2 regions of the Pseudoalteromonas sp. S408 genome follow, and region 1 is predicted to be linked to the other one. Evidence: predicted binding sites of a transcription regulator. Region 1 holds the regulator's gene; the other holds the start of a gene.
The links. The regulator LexA, encoded in region 1, represses DNA repair genes until DNA is damaged. The targets are predictions, from matches to a motif close to TACTGTATNNNNATACAGTA.
Positions count from the first base shown of each region.

Region 2: the regulator LexA is predicted to act here: its motif matches at 4,479-4,498, upstream of ruvC (crossover junction endodeoxyribonuclease RuvC).

Region 1 is NZ_PNDY01000032.1:29,741-37,935, reverse strand. It holds gene ctaD (cytochrome c oxidase subunit I) at 1-1,438, opposite strand, end outside; gene coxB (cytochrome c oxidase subunit II) at 1,438-2,580, opposite strand; gene lexA (transcriptional repressor LexA) at 2,995-3,612, opposite strand; gene CWB62_RS17270 (PaaI family thioesterase) at 3,789-4,232, shown strand; gene CWB62_RS17265 (hypothetical protein) at 4,234-4,614, opposite strand; gene CWB62_RS17260 (hypothetical protein) at 4,861-5,559, shown strand; gene CWB62_RS17255 (endonuclease) at 5,622-6,275, shown strand; gene CWB62_RS17250 (S41 family peptidase) at 6,423-8,039, shown strand; gene CWB62_RS17245 (hypothetical protein) at 8,039-8,195, shown strand, end outside.
Region 2 is NZ_PNDY01000027.1:4,136-12,330, forward strand. It holds gene tolR (protein TolR) at 1-423, opposite strand, end outside; gene tolQ (protein TolQ) at 410-1,114, opposite strand; gene ruvB (Holliday junction branch migration DNA helicase RuvB) at 2,271-3,278, opposite strand; gene ruvA (Holliday junction branch migration protein RuvA) at 3,286-3,903, opposite strand; gene ruvC (crossover junction endodeoxyribonuclease RuvC) at 3,906-4,430, opposite strand; gene CWB62_RS16230 (ABC transporter permease) at 4,561-7,062, opposite strand; gene CWB62_RS16235 (ABC transporter ATP-binding protein) at 7,052-7,765, opposite strand; gene CWB62_RS16240 (arylesterase) at 7,766-8,195, shown strand, end outside.

The DNA.
Region 1 (8,195 bases):
AACCAAATGCAAAGCCACCAATACTTATAATTGCGTTGAAGTCTGCAAATTGCAGTGCATAGTCCGGAATACGACGAGGCATACCAGCTAATCCCACAAAATGCATTGGGAAAAACAGCACATTTACACTGACTAACGACAACCAAAAGTGCCATTTAGCCAACGTGATATTAAACATATTGCCGGTCCATTTGGGCAGCCAGTAATAAGCACCGGCCATGATTGAAAATACCGCACCGGTCACTAATACATAGTGAAAATGAGCCACTACAAAATAAGTATCGTGGTATTGAAAGTCGGCGGGGGTAATAGCAAGCATCAACCCTGAAAAACCACCTAATGTAAACAACACTATAAAGGCAATACTGAACATCATAGGCACTTCAAAGCTAATCGAACCGCGCCACATGGTGGCTACCCAATTAAATACTTTAACGCCAGTGGGTACCGATATCAGCATTGTTGAATACATAAAAAATAGCTCTGCAGCTACCGGCATACCGGTGGTGAACATGTGATGCGCCCACACAATAAAGCTCAGCAATGCTATAGATGACGTGGCATAAACCATTGATGCATAACCAAATAGCTTTTTACGCGAGAAAGTAGGCACTATGGTTGAAATAATACCGAAGGCAGGCAAAATCATGATGTAAACTTCAGGGTGACCAAAAAACCAAAATATATGCTGAAACATCACCGGATCGCCACCGCCTGCAGCATCAAAAAAGCTAGTCGCAAAATATTTATCGGTTAAAACCATGGTCACCGCGCCTGCCAAAACAGGCATAACAGCAATGAGCAAAAATGCCGTTATTAGCCATGTCCATACAAACAGAGGGAGTTTCATCCACGTCATACCAGGAGCGCGTAAGTTAACTATAGTAACCACCACGTTAATAGCCCCCATAATCGAGCTAATGCCCATTATGTGCACAGCAAATACAAATAAGGCAGTATTGTCATTACTGTATGTGGTTGAAAGCGGAGCATAAAAAGTCCAGCCAAAAGCAGGGCCCCCTCCAGGCATAAATAAAGACGCAAGCAAAATTAAAAATGCGAAAGGTAAAATCCAAAAACTCCAGTTGTTCATTCTAGGTAATGCCATATCTGGCGCACCTATCATTAACGGTATCATCCAATTGGCTAATCCCGTAAAAGCCGGCATAACGGCACCAAACACCATTATTAAACCGTGAACTGTGGTCATTTGATTAAAAAAGTGAGGGTCGACTAACTGTAATCCTGGCTGAAATAACTCGGCCCTGATCACCATAGCCATTGCGCCACCAATTAAAAACATGGTCAGCGAAAATATTAAATATAAGCTACCAATATCTTTATGATTAGTTGTATAAAGCCAGCGTTTAAAGCCTTTAGCTGGGTGATGAGCATGGTGCGCTTCGTTGGCATTAGGTTGTTCTGCTATGCTACTCATTAGTTAGCCTCCGCGTCGGCATCAAGTGCTGCTTGAATCTCACTAGGCTGAATAACATCACCGGTATCGTTACCCCATGCATTGCGCTTGTAAGTAATAACCGCAGCCAATTGTTTTATAGATAACTGCTTGGCAAATGATTGCATTGCCGTACCTGGGCTACCATAAATAAGTATGTCTATATGACCTTTTATATCTCCAAGTACAATTGGGCTGCCTTTAAGCGCCGGAAATACGCCCGGCAATCCCATACCTGTAGGCTGATGACACGCGGCACAACTTGCCATGTATACCTGAGCACCCAGCTCCATTAACTCTTCTTTTGGTAATGTTTGATCAAGTAAAGCTGCATCAGCTAAAGCAGCTTTTTGTTTAGCTTGTTTAGCGTCGGCAAGCCATACTTTAAAATCAGCTTCAGATTTAGCCTCAACTACAACAGGCATAAATCCATGATCTTTACCACACAGCTCAGCACACTGGCCTCGGTAAATCCCTTCTTCGTTTATGTTGGTCCATGTTTCGTTAATAAAGCCCGGATTTGCGTCTTTTTTAACGGCAAAGTCTGGTACCCACCAAGAGTGAATAACATCATCTGAGGTCATTAAAAAACGAATTTTTTTATTAATTGGCAGTACGAGGGGTTTATCTACCTCAAGCAAATAATTTGGGTTTTTATCTGCTAAATTGGTAATTTCATCTTGAGAGGTTGCAAGCATTGAGTAAAACTCTACGTCTTCTCCCATGTATTCATAATGCCATTTCCACTGCGAGCCAGTCACTTTAATTGTTAAGTCGGCTTTACTGGCATCTTCCATCGCTATTAACGTTTTTGTAGCTGGCACTGCCATCGCAATTAATATAACAAATGGTATAGCAGTCCAAAGAATTTCTACTTTAGTACTTTCGTGGAATTGAGCGGGAACCGCCCCTTTAGATTTTCGATGATGAATGAGTGCCCAAAGCATGATGGCAAACACTATTATTCCAATTACACAACATATAAAAAATATGGTCATGTGTAATTCGTAAACATTTTCACTTATATCTGTAACGCCCTTGCGCATATTATATTGGCTGTTGGCCAACGCTAACTGCGGAAAAACACACAATATAAGCCACAAGGTACAACTAAGTTTACCCATGTGACGACTCCTTTGATGCTGTTGCTAGTGCAAAGCGAAGAGGCATACGGCTTAAACGCCAATTCGTTATTTTTATTTTTGTATTAATGCCATTTGATTTATAAAAAAATTGGCATTCACTGCGCTAGCAACAAATTTATTGTGTGTGCTCAAAACTTAAAAGCGATGAGTATTGCCAGCGTCAGTTCATTAACAATTAGTTAATATTTAACCAGCATGCAAGTTTTTTGTATTAAAAACAAACAATAAATATGTAAAAAGTAGAGAGTTGATTTAGTTTAGCGTAGAAAAAAGTAGCTAAAATCGAGAGTTAGTAAGGGCTGAGAATGAAATAAGGAGTATGAATAAAAAAACAAATTTAAAAAAATAAAAATGCGCACCAAAATAGTGCGCAATTTATAAAATAAGGTAAAGCTACATCCAGTCTGCGTTACGAATAACACCCACTGCCAAGCCTTCAATGTTGAATGATTCAGTTTCAAGGTCGACCTTAATTGGTGCAAACTCGTCATTTTCGGCATGAAGTAATACCTGACGACCTGCCTTTTCAATACGTTTTACTGTTACATCGTCATCAACACGAGCAACCACAACTTGACCATTTTCAGCCACTTGTGTTTTATGTACAGCAAGTAAGTCGCCATCCATAATGCCTATATCTTTCATACTCATACCATTTACGCGCAGTAAAAAGTCAGCAGCTGGTTTAAACATTAATGGATCAATTTTACAGTGGCTCTCAACATGCTCTTGCGCCAAAATGGGTGAGCCTGCCGCAACTCGGCCAATAAGCGGTAAACCTAATTGCTCCGGTTCCTCTTCTTCAACAAGTTGAATCCCTCGGCTTGCGCCTGGCTTCATTTTAATCACCCCTTTTTTGGCAAGGGCTTTTAAATGTTCTTCAGCGGCATTTGCACTTTTAAACCCTAACGTTTGTGCTATTTCAGCACGTGTAGGCGGCATACCAGTGTCTTTAATAAACACTTTAATTAATTCGAGTATTTGAGCTTGGCGTTTAGTTAATGGGCGCATACAACTGGTTTTCCATACAGTACATTTAACTGTGAGTATATACAGTTAAATAAAAATCGCAAATTTAAATTACCCGTTCAAATAGCCAAATTACTTCCTTACGTGTACATTTTAGGTGCTTTCTAAAATAGCCTATAAAAATAGTAACTTGCTTCATTAAATTTAAAGGAATCTATATGAGTATTTGGCATCAACCGATTACATTAGCACTGTGTAAACAATTAGACGAAGGGATTAGTGGCCAAGGTACCCTAATGAAAACCATGGGAATAGAAATAACAGAGATAGGCGATGACTACTTAGTCGCAACTATGCCTGCAATCCCTGCACATCATAATCCTATTGGCATGGTTCATGGCGGCGCTAACGTTGTACTGGCAGAAACGGTAGCCAGCTATGCTGCTAATTTTGTTGTCGATTTCACAAAATTTTACTGTGTTGGGCAAGAAATAAGTGCAAGCCATTTAAAGGCTTCTCGTAATGGTACATTAACGGCAACAGCACGCGCATTTCATATTGGAAAACGTAGCTCAGTATGGGAAATAAAAATCACAAATAGCCGTAACGAACTGTGCTGCGTATCAAAAATGACCGCAGCAGTTGTTGAACGAAAAGCGTAGGTTACTTCTCGAGAGGGTAAATTGTTATTTCCATACCCGCGCCAATAGCAGATATACGAAGTAGTGTATCTGCATGCAAAGCTTGATTAAAACACTTTGGCGATGTGCCTGACTCAAATCCTATATCAAACGTTCTGCGTGAACAGCTTAACCATTGCTTTAATGCATTGCGTGAACACGATTCAATAAGCTCACAAATATGGTTTATTGCTTTGTCTGGTGATTTAACATCGCCAGCTACCTCAATACGCGCTAATTGACGGTATTCGTCTTTGTCATAATGTAAAATCGTTGCGACTTTTTTTAGGTCGGCCACCAGCACACTAATATCTTGTTTTGACTCAAGCTCTAGATCTACATTTAAAAATTGAATTTCCGACATTGTTTCGTATTTATCCTCTAATAGTTACCTTGCAAACTTTAACGCAGTTTTATCGTTATACCAAATCAACACCCTATAAATAGACACTTTATCAGTTAATATTCTTATTTTAGAGTGTTATTGCTACTTACTATTCGCGCTAGTGTGCTGCAACTCAGTTTTAATGCACTAGTGCGACATTTTGTCGCACCCACCTTGCCTACCATTCGCGTAAAATGTTTATTAAAAATAATAAGATAAACACCTATGAAAAAAATATTTAAGCCAGCACGTAAACTTCATAAATGGTTAGGCTATTTATTAGGCCTACAAATTTTAGCTTGGTTGCTTGGCGGTTTAGTGATGAGCGCTATTCCGCTTGAAAAAGTACATGGTAAACACCTAGCAACACGCACTCTAGCCAACCCTTTTAAAAGCAGCGATTACGTCGCATCAATTGATGATATTGTTTCGCAAGTAACTAATCCGACTAAAATAACCTTCACACATTTCTTATTCACCCCACTTATAACTGTAACCAGTAAAGGCAACCCTCAAAGTTTTAATGGCATTACTGGGCAACCATTTAAAGCGCCGAATAAACAGCAAATAATTGCTAATGCGCACGCACATTTACTTATTGATGCTCAACCCGAAAGTACCGCATTATTAGCTGTAGGACCACGAGAAAGCGGTTATAAAAAAAATGTATGGCAAGTACAATTTAACGATACATTTAGCACCACCCTCTATTTGTCATCAGATACAGGCCAAGTGATTACTGTGCGCAGTACACTGTGGCGAATTTTCGACTTTTTTTGGATGCTTCATATTATGGATTATGATGAGCGTGAAAACTTTAATAATCCTTTATTAATTAGCTTTGCAGCAACCAGTGTACTTTTTTGTTTAAGTGGTTTTTTGCTGCTATTGCAAAATATAAGGATTAAACGCAGTTTTAAATAAGTGTATGTTTGCCTGTTAAGCCAGTAAACTAGGCGCTCCTGTAGTTCACGTATGTGATGGATATGACCCGATTGATTTTGGCCTTACTGGCTTGCTGTGTCTGTTTTTCGGTATCAAGTAAAGACTTTACTCGTTTCTCTACTGCTAAAAAGCACTTAATAAAAACACTACCGAACAATGCAAAAAGCCTGTATTGCGGTTGTGATATTAAAAAACAAGGTAAAAAACTAGTGCCAGATCCAACGGGTTGTGGCTATGTACCACGTAATACGTTCACGCGCTCTGGCAAAATAAATCAGCGCGCTTTACGTATTGAATGGGAGCACATAGTGCCGGCATGGGAGTTTGGCCATCAACTACAATGTTGGCAAAACGGCGGGCGAAAAAATTGCCGTAAGGTCAGTGCTAAATTTAGGAAGATGGAAGCCGACATAAACAATTTAGCCCCCGCCATTGGCGAAATAAACGCTGACCGTTCTAATTACCGCTTTGGTATGCTGGGTGAGCCCGCGACCCAATATGGCCAATGTAATGTAAAAGTAAACTTTAAACAACGCGTTGTAGAGCCTCCGCTTTATGCCCGAAAAAAAATTACCGACGCCTATGCTTACATGCAAAAAACGTATGGTTTAAAAATTTCAAAACAACAACAAAAACTCTTTAATGCCTGGCAAAAACAAGACCTAGCACTAAAAAACACGACCAATAAACTGTAATAGCGCCTATCCACTAATAAAGAAATTCAAGCTCCTGCTTTGCAAATAAAAATGACACACTTATTTACATAAAGAAAAAGCTAAACGTTGAATAAATAATCAGGTGTTGTAGTATTTTAAATAACTTATTTACAGGAAGTACTTAGCATGTTTAAAAACAACACACTATCGCTTGCAATTATCAGCGTGCTCTCAACTTTTGCTTTAACAGGTTGTGGTGGAGGCGGAGGTAGCAATAATACACCATCTCCTGTCACGCCACCAACAAGTAGCACACCGACATGGACTGCTGGTGTATTTGAACCGTCAGACGAACTTAAAAACTTTTGTGAAACACCGCGCACAGGTAACGATCCGTTTAATAATAACCAACCATACCCAGACCAAGCTGGTTCAGCCTTATACGAAAAACTATGGCTTCGCTCATGGAGCGACGAAACATACCTTTGGTATGATGAAATTACCGATAACAACCCTGAATCGTTCGATACCGTGGCTGACTATTTTGCTCAACTAAAAACTGAAGAACTAACCGATTCGGGTGCTAAAAAAGATAACTTTCATTTTTCAGAACCCTCTGAAGATTACTTCCAAGAAGCACAGTCGGGCGTCACTTCTGGCTATGGTATTAACTGGGCATTTATTGGTGATTCAGCCGATAGAATTTTACGTGTTGCTTACCTTGAAGATAACTCTCCAGCAAGCCAAATTGGCTTTCAACGAGGCGATACTGTACTTGAAGTTGATGGTGTGAGTATTAATACCAATACCCAAGCAGGCATAGACACTTTAAACGAAGGCTTATTTAGCCCAACCAACGGTGACTCACATACAATTGTTGTACGCAGTAACGACGGCACGGAAAAAACGTTTAATGTCACTGCAGGTAACATCGAGCAGACTCCAGTTCAAAATGTACAAACGATTGTAACAAGCAATAACACGCGCGTTGGGTATATGCAGTTTAATAGTCACATAGGTATTGCCCAAGAAGGACTTATTGATGCAGTAAATAAATTTAAAACCGATAACGTAGACGAACTCGTTATTGATTTTAGATACAACGGCGGTGGTTTATTAGCACTGTCTTCGCAGCTTGCATATATGGTGGCGGGGAGCGCCAATGTACAAAACCGTTTTTACTATCAAACGCAACAAAATGATAAGCAGCCTATTGATTCTCCATTCCCGTTTATTGACGAAGAAATAGACTACTCAACGTTTTTCAGTACTGGCGATAAATTACCTGATTTAAACTTATCTAAAGTGTATGTATTAAGTACATCAGGTACCTGTTCAGCCTCTGAAGCGTTTGTAAATGGCTTAAAAGGGATAGATGCAGAGGTGATACTGATTGGCGATACAACCTGTGGTAAACCATACGGATTTACGCCTACACACAACTGTGGAACAACCTACTACACCATTCAATTTAGTGGCGTTAACAGCAAAGGCTTTGGTGAATATGCCGCTGGCTTTACCCCTACACCAACGCCACAATTTAATGCCGATGTACAAGGATGTGTTGTTAGCGACGACTTTGATAATCAACTTGGTGATAGCAACGAAGCTTTACTATCTGCAGCACTTTTTCATATAGATAATAACGGCGAGTGCCCAATCACAACAACAGTCGCTAATAGTAAAGTAGATGTACCAAGCTTTGCTGCAACTAGCGAAAAACTGCAGCCTTTAAACGCACCAAATGAGCTTACTCGCGGTAACATGGACCTAACATGGCCTACGTTGTCTAAGGAGCAATAATGGTAAAGTTACTGGCAATACTCACTGTATTAATTAGCCTTGGGGGGTGTAATAGTATGAGTAATGCCGTTGCAAAACCTGCGCTTTTAACAGAGGTTAACCCAGGCGTTATTACTGTGCTACAACAGGCCATTATAAAAGCCAAAGGTGGCACGC
Region 2 (8,195 bases), on a different contig from region 1:
CCCCTCAAAGGACTCAGTCATCAATCCTACTGACGGCACACCTGCGTTTTTCAAAAAATCCATTAGTAATAGCACTTCTTGATACGAAACCTTGCCAGAACCTTTGATCATTACCGGTACATCTGGGTTTTTCATTAATTGCAATTTAATCACTGCTGCTACATCAAGCGCTTCCATTGGCTCTTCTGGGTCGGTACCTACGCTAACGTAATAATTACCTTCAGCATCAATTGACGCAATAATCGGCGGCGTGTCTTTAGTATCAACTAAATCAGATTCTTCCATTTTTGGTAAATCTACTTTAACACCATGAGTGATAAGTGGCGCAGTCGCCATGAAAATAATCAACAGCACCAACATTACATCTATGTATGGTACTACATTGATTTCTGCAACGGGGCGACGCTTTTTACGATGATACATTCGCTTGTGCCTCTATTTGTGTAGCTGCTTGACGGTGCAAAATATTAGCAAACTCTTCCATAAAGTTAATGTAATGAGACTCAAGTTTTTCAACACTATTAGAAAAACGGTTATAGGCGATTACAGCAGGAATTGCAGCAAACAAACCCATTGCCGTAGCAATTAGAGCCTCTGCGATACCTGGAGCAACCATTTGCAATGTAGCTTGTTTTACTTCGCCCAATGCAATAAAAGCATTCATAATGCCCCACACAGTGCCGAATAAACCAATGTAAGGACTTATAGAGCCAACTGTTGCTAAAAACGACAAGCTTGTTTCAATTTTTTCAATTTCACGTGAAAGCGCAACACGCATCGAGCGATGTGTACCTTCCATAACAATACTGGCGCTTTGAAATGTATTTTTTTTATGGCGAGAAAACTCTTTAAAACCAGCTGTAAATAACGCCTCAATACCATGAGACTGAGCACTACGAGATGAAATTTCGTTGTATAGTTTACTTAAATCAATGCCTGACCAAAACTTTTGCTCAAACTTTTTAGCATTTGAAAGCGCATCAGAAATCGCTTTTTTACGTTGAAAAATAATAGCCCACGACATAACTGACATAGCTACTAGCCCTAACATTACTAATTGTACAAGCAAACTGGCTTCTAAAATTAGATCCAAAAAATTAAGCCCTGATCCCACATTAAACTCCTAAATAGTATCAAAATACGTCAATTGTAATGATTTGTGCAATTATGACCGCAACACAGGTCATTTAGTTGCATCTAGTGTATCGAGTCAATTTAAAACTAACAACGATATTGCTATGAATAGCCAACAAAAAACGTTAAAAATCGGCGATGTAGTTCATTTTTTACGCCTAGTTACGTAAAAGCTTATTTAAATAATATCAATGCCTACATTAAACTGAGTAATTATATAAATAAACATCATAAAACACCGCATTTATTCAAAATCAATGCATAAACACGCAAAACTACATTCATATTACCAGCCAGAATACTAAAACTAATACCGAACAATAATACAAAATTATACTTAAGCACCATATTTCATTAACTTATAAAATAAATGATTATTTAAAAAACAAATTACAAACTACAATAAAACTAAAAGCATTAATTTTTTTAATCCGAAAAAACAAATTTTCTAGTTTGAACAATTTTTGGATATTCCGTATTATTATCACATACCGAGCTAGCGCACTAAATGAAATTGTTTCATTAGGTCCTGTTCTAATTAATATGATTTTTAATCGTATTACAGTGTTTTACTCTATTTGGATAAAACCTAACAGTGTAAAACATGGTTCCCCCAGATTACTTCCTTTAACTTGTTGTTAGCCCGCATTATTTGCGGGCTTTTTTTTACCTGAAATTTGGTTTAGTCCAAAAACTTTACTGCTTCGCGAAATGTTGTTTATTAAACACTCAATTTCACGTTAAAATTAGGCGCTTATAGTCGGCGTTAACAATATTTAACTTTATGAAATGCACAATAGCCACATATGCCTTAACGCCCTGTGAATTGTTGGTTAACCTGAACTCTGGATAATAAATCTATCTCAAGCAGCTATTTTCTGCGCAAACGTCGTTGAAGTTACGCGTCAATAGCCTAGCTATTGACGCGTAAATCCGCCTTGTTTTTACTAAAAATCTCTGGCTAGAGAAAATAAATTTAAATATCAAGATGATTCAATACGTTATCAAATCTCTTAACCAAAGTTCAGGCTAGTTAATGATAAAGCGAAGCACTTCTGGTAGCTAAAATGCGTTATAAAAGGAAGTTCTCTTGCTAAAAGTAATTTTTAGCAAGAGTTTAGGAGAGGTTTTTAAAATTAGTCTTTTTTAGGTAACAAGCCAAAATGATGGTACGCATTGTCAGACACAATTCGACCGCGCGGTGTTCGCTGAATAAACCCTTGCTGAATTAAAAACGGTTCAATAACATCTTCAATGGTTTCACGCTCCTCACCAATTGCAGCAGCTAAATTATCGAGCCCTACTGGACCCCCCATAAACTTTTCAATAATAGCAAGTAGGTATTTACGGTCCATGTAATCAAAACCGCTTTTATCTACGTCAATCATGTCAAGCGCTTGTTGCGCAACCTCTGCGTTTACAGTGCCGTCGGATTTGACTTGCGTATAGTCTCGCACTCGGCGTAATAAGCGGTTAGCAATACGTGGGGTGCCCCGCGATCTTTTCGCTATTTCACTTGCGCCATCGTCACACATTTCTAAATCAAGATAATGGGCTGAACGGCCAACAATGTGGGATAAATCTTCGACTGAATAAAATTCTAAGCGCTGCACTATGCCAAAGCGGTCACGGAGTGGCGACGTAAGTGACCCTGCACGAGTTGTAGCCCCAATTAACGTAAACGGTGGTAAATCTAACTTTATAGAGCGCGCAGCAGGGCCTTCACCTATCATTATATCAAGTTGATAATCTTCCATTGCAGGGTAAAGTATTTCTTCAACTTGCGGGCTTAGCCTATGTATCTCATCGATAAACAGCACATCACCTTCTTCAAGATTAGTAAGTAGTGCCGCTAAATCGCCTGCTTTTTCAAGTACAGGCCCTGAGGTGGTTTTAATATTTACGTTTAACTCGTTTGCGACAATATTAGCTAAGGTGGTTTTACCTAAACCCGGCGGTCCAAATATTAATAAATGGTCAAGCGCCTCGTCGCGGCTGCGTGCAGCTTCAATAAATATTTCCATTTGCTGCTTAACATGCGGCTGACCTCGGTAATCAGCCAACAGCTTTGGCCTAATTGCTCGGTCAATCGAGTCTTCGTTTGTTTTTTCAGTCGCATCAATTAAGCGATCCGCTTCAATCATGGGTTACTCACAACATCGATTTTAAAGATTCTTTTATAAGAACCTCTGTAGACATATCTGGTTTACTGACCGATTTTACCGCCTTTTGCGCCTGAGGCAATTTATAACCTAACGCAACAAGTGCCGATACCGCATCATCGGCTGCATTATTAGCGACTAATGTATCACTATGGGGTTCTATTACTGCACTGTCGCTAAACGGTGTAAATAAATCATTGCCCCAGTCTTTTAAACGGTCTTTCATTTCAAGCACTAAACGCTCAGCGGTTTTTTTACCCACGCCCGGTAATTTCACCAGCGATGTGGCATCTTCATTATTTACACAACTGACGAACTGCTGCGCCGACATCCCCGATAAAATAGCGAGCCCGAGTTTTGGCCCTACCCCGTTTGCTTTTAAAAGCTCTCTGAATAATGCGCGTTCTGTTTTATTGTTAAAACCAAACAATAACTGCGCATCTTCACGAACTACAAAATGAGTATAAACAATCGCGTTTTCACCCACTTTTGGTAAGTCGTAAAAACAGGTCATTGGCATTTGTACTTCATAACCCACACCGCTTACTTCAAGTAAGATTTCGGGAGGTTGTTTTTCAACTAAAATACCATTTAAGCGGCCGATCATTGTTATTTCCTTAAGCGTCCTCTAACGGTTTTGCTTGCGCTACCCGCTAGTTTGATTAAATTTTGTTCTGAGTGTGCATGGCAAATAGCAATTGCTAATGCATCTGCAGCATCGGCTTGGGGTGTACCCGGTAATTTTAAGATATTTTTTACCATATGTTGTACTTGGCTTTTGTCTGCACCGCCGTTACCTACCACGGCTTGTTTAATTTGCCTTGCTGAATATTCAAACACAGGTAAATCTGCCATTGCAGCACCTACAATGGCCGCACCACGAGCTTGGCCAAGTTTTAACGCTGAATCGGGGTTATGAGCCATAAACACTTTTTCGATAGCAAACGTTTCAGGCGAAAACTGCTCTACAAGCTGAGTTATGCCCTGATAAATCATTTTAAGGCGAACCGGAAAAGGATGATCGGCTAATTTTATACACCCACTGCCCAAATAAGTAAATTTAGCGCCTTGGTGGGCAACTACACCGTAACCAGTCAAACGCGATCCAGGGTCGATCCCTAAAATAATGGCCAAGTAACATTCTCGTTATTTTTATTGTAAATTAGGCTAATAATGCCAGAGCACTGTATAAAATACCAGTACCAAGCAAAAACAAAAATGCTCGCATATAAAGCGAGCATTTTTAAAACAAAATTAACTAGTTTTACCCCAAAGCGCGTACTAGTCCTTGGGTATTTTGTTTAAGGGTACGGGCAATCATTAAATAACCTAACCCTGCTACAAATAAACCACCAGCAAGCGGGCCTATAATCCATATATGTGGATGAAGCTTGCCCGAAAGTTCAAACATTTGTTGCTGCACAATTAACAGTGCTAAATCGCTAAAGAATGCAGCAACTAAACCAGCTAATCCGCCTAATAATAAAAACTCGTACAAGGTCGCATTTTTAATTAAACGGCTTTTAGCGCCTAATGTTCGCAGAATTACAATTTCTTGCATCCGTTCACCCAAGCTCGCTTGTACTTGCGAAATAAGTACTAGCGCACCACATAAAACAACAATGGCAAGTACAAAACCAATCGCGAGTGAAACTTGAGATATGGTGGTTTGTATTTGCTTTACAAAGTTATCTACATCGATTGCTGTAATTGTTGGGTAGGTACGTAATAGTTGGCTAAAGTCACGCTTTTGCTCAGGTTCTATCCTAACCGACGAAATATACGTTGCCGGAAAATCTTTAAGTACATCTGGGCTGAGTATAATAAAGAAGTTAGGTTTAAGCGTTGCCCAATTCACAGTACGAACGCTGGTAATTTTAGCATCAAACGACTGCGCGCCAATTAAAAAGGTAAGCGTGTCGCCTATTTCAACATCAAGGCGCTCTAACATTGACTCTTCAATTGATGCTTCAGCCACTGCGTTTTCACCAAACCACTCGCCTTGTATTATTTCGTTTTGAGCTGGTACATCTTTAAGCCATGTTAAATTTAGCTCACGGCCAATACCTGAACGCGCTTCCTCGTCTTTTTTCTCATTGTCTTGAAGAGAGACCTCACGAGCAACCAACTCGCCATTTACCGCATTGACCCGCCCTCGAATCGTTGGGTAGAAGTCAGACACTAAAATGTCTTTTTCAGCGAGGTAGTTATTAATTGGCTCAAGATCGTTTTGTGTAATATTAACTAAAAATGCATTTGGCGCATCGCTGGGTAATTGCGACTGCCAATCGGCAATCATGTCATTTTTAAGCACAACTAAAAACAGAAGCAGTTTAATGGCTAACGAAAAGCTAATAAGTTGAACAGCATTTACATTGGCGCGTTTTTGAATAGACGCAATGGCCAACGACCAACTATTACCTGGTTTTAAACCCAGTATTCGGCCACCACCAAAAATAAGCTTCGATATTAAAAACAACACGCCAATTAAGGTAAGTGTGGTTATAAATAAGATAAGCGTTATTTTTATATTGTTACTAAATAACCACATTAACAAAAACACGGTCAATGCACTCATACCCAAATGCACACGGCTTACCGCTAATTTGTCGCCTAAGTTACGGCGCAACACCCTAAGCGGCGGAATATCGAACAAGTCAAACAAAGGTTTAATAGAAAACATAACGGCGCAAATTACACCCGTGCTAATTGCCACAAGCCAAGGTTTAAACCCCCCCATGGGTAATTCTGTGCCCATACTTTTTGATAAGTACCCCGTCGCTATTTCTTGCAAGCCGTAACCAATTAGCAAACCGATGCTTACTGCCATTGCACAGACAAGCAATAAATGAAGCATATAAATTTTTCGGATCATTGAGCGGCTACCGCCCAATGTTTTCATCATTGCAACAGGGTCGTATTGACGCTCGCAATAACGTTTAGCTGATACAGCAATAGCCACTGCAGCTAAAATGATACCGAGTAAACCCGCCAACAATAAAAAGCTCTCTGCTCGATTTAAACTATTAGAAATAGGTGATTGGCGGTCTTTTACGCCATACCATTGTTGGTTTTCTTTCATTTGTGGTTTTAACCAGTCATAAAAGCTGTTTATGTCGTCTTCACTACCTGCATAAAGCTGGCGGTAAAAAACACGACTTCCAGGTTGAACGACCTCAGTTTTGGGCACATCTGCAATATTTATTAAAACACGGCGGCTACTTGAGAACACATTAAATGGCGCATCGGGCTCTTCTACTATAACTTTTTCAACATTGAATAACGCCGCACCTAGCTCAACTTGCGAACCAACATCAATATTGAGCGAGTAAAAAACAGACTCACTAAGCCATACGTTACCTGGCCTTGGGCCAGCATTTGCAATAATCGTTTCACCCGTTAATGTATTTTTTACCTTAAGCTGCCCTTTCAACGGGTATGCATTTGACGCAGCTTTTACTGAACTAAATTGCATCTCGTCGTCAGCAAATAACATGGTGTCGAAGTACACCATTTGCGCGGTTTGTAAATTTTGACTTTTGGCTTGCTCAATAAAAGCGGTATCAATAGCATGGCTACTTGCAAGAACTCGGTCGGCGGCAATAAATGCACTGCTTTTTTGGGCGATGCTTTGTGCTATTCGCTCTGTAACCATAGACAACGTGAGTACTGTTAATACCGCCAAAGCAATCGCTGCACTAATTACTGTTAGCTCACCTCTGCGAAATTCTCGCGCAAATAATTTAAGCGCTAATTTAGCCCACATCTGCAACGTCCTCGACTTCGCTTTTAACAAGCAACCCTGCTTCTATCTGGATAATATGCTCACATTTTTGAGCGAGTCCTTCATCGTGCGTCACTAAAATGAGCGTTGTACCGTGTTGAGAATTTAAGTCGAACAACAGCGACTCAATCATTTTTCCGTTTTTACTGTCTAGGTTCGCTGAAGGCTCATCAGCAAATAAAATTTTGGGTGTCCCAATAAAAGCACGTGCAATAGCAACACGCTGTTGCTCACCACCCGAAAGCTGAGAAGGGTAATGATCTGTTCGATGGCTTAGGCCTACTTTTTCAAGCAAAGCAAGTGCCTGCTCCTTAGCATCACTTTTTCCCGCTAATTCAGCAGGTAACATTACGTTTTCGAGAGCGGTTAAGCTTTGCACCAACATAAAAGACTGAAATACAAAACCAATTTTAGCGGCACGAAGTGCTGCACGTGCTTCCTCATCTAAATTATGTAGCGGCTCACCGTCTAAAAATATTTCGCCATTACTCGCAGTGTCTAAGCCTGCCAGTAAACTTAATAAGGTAGATTTACCTGACCCGGACGTACCAACAATAGCAACAGACTCACCATGCTTGACATTAAAGCTGATGTCGCTGAGGATGGGCAACTCACCTTCAAAGGTAGTTACTATTTTAGACAAACCATTAACTTGAATTATATTTAATTGAGAAAGCGCTGACATATGACTCATTCAATCCTACGTTTAGTATTCATTTTATTTTTAGTTATCAAACCGCAGAGTGCGGCAGCCGACAACACGATTTTAATACTCGGTGACAGTTTAAGCGCAGCCTATGGCCTTCAACAAGAGCAAGGCTGGGTAAAATTGTTACAAGATAAGTACAATGACGAGCAAGCCGACATTGCACTTGTAAACGCCAGCATTAGTGGCGAAACCTCTGGTGGTGCATTGCGCCGTTTAGATGCATTACTTACTCAATACCAACCAACTCATGTGCTTATAGAGCTTGGTGCAAACGACGGTCTTCGCGGCTTTCCGGTAAACAAAATGCAGGCTAACTTAACTGAACTTATACAAAAAAGCCAAGCAGCTAATGCAATGACCGCACTGATGGAAATTTACATTCCACCTAATTATGGTCCCCGCTACA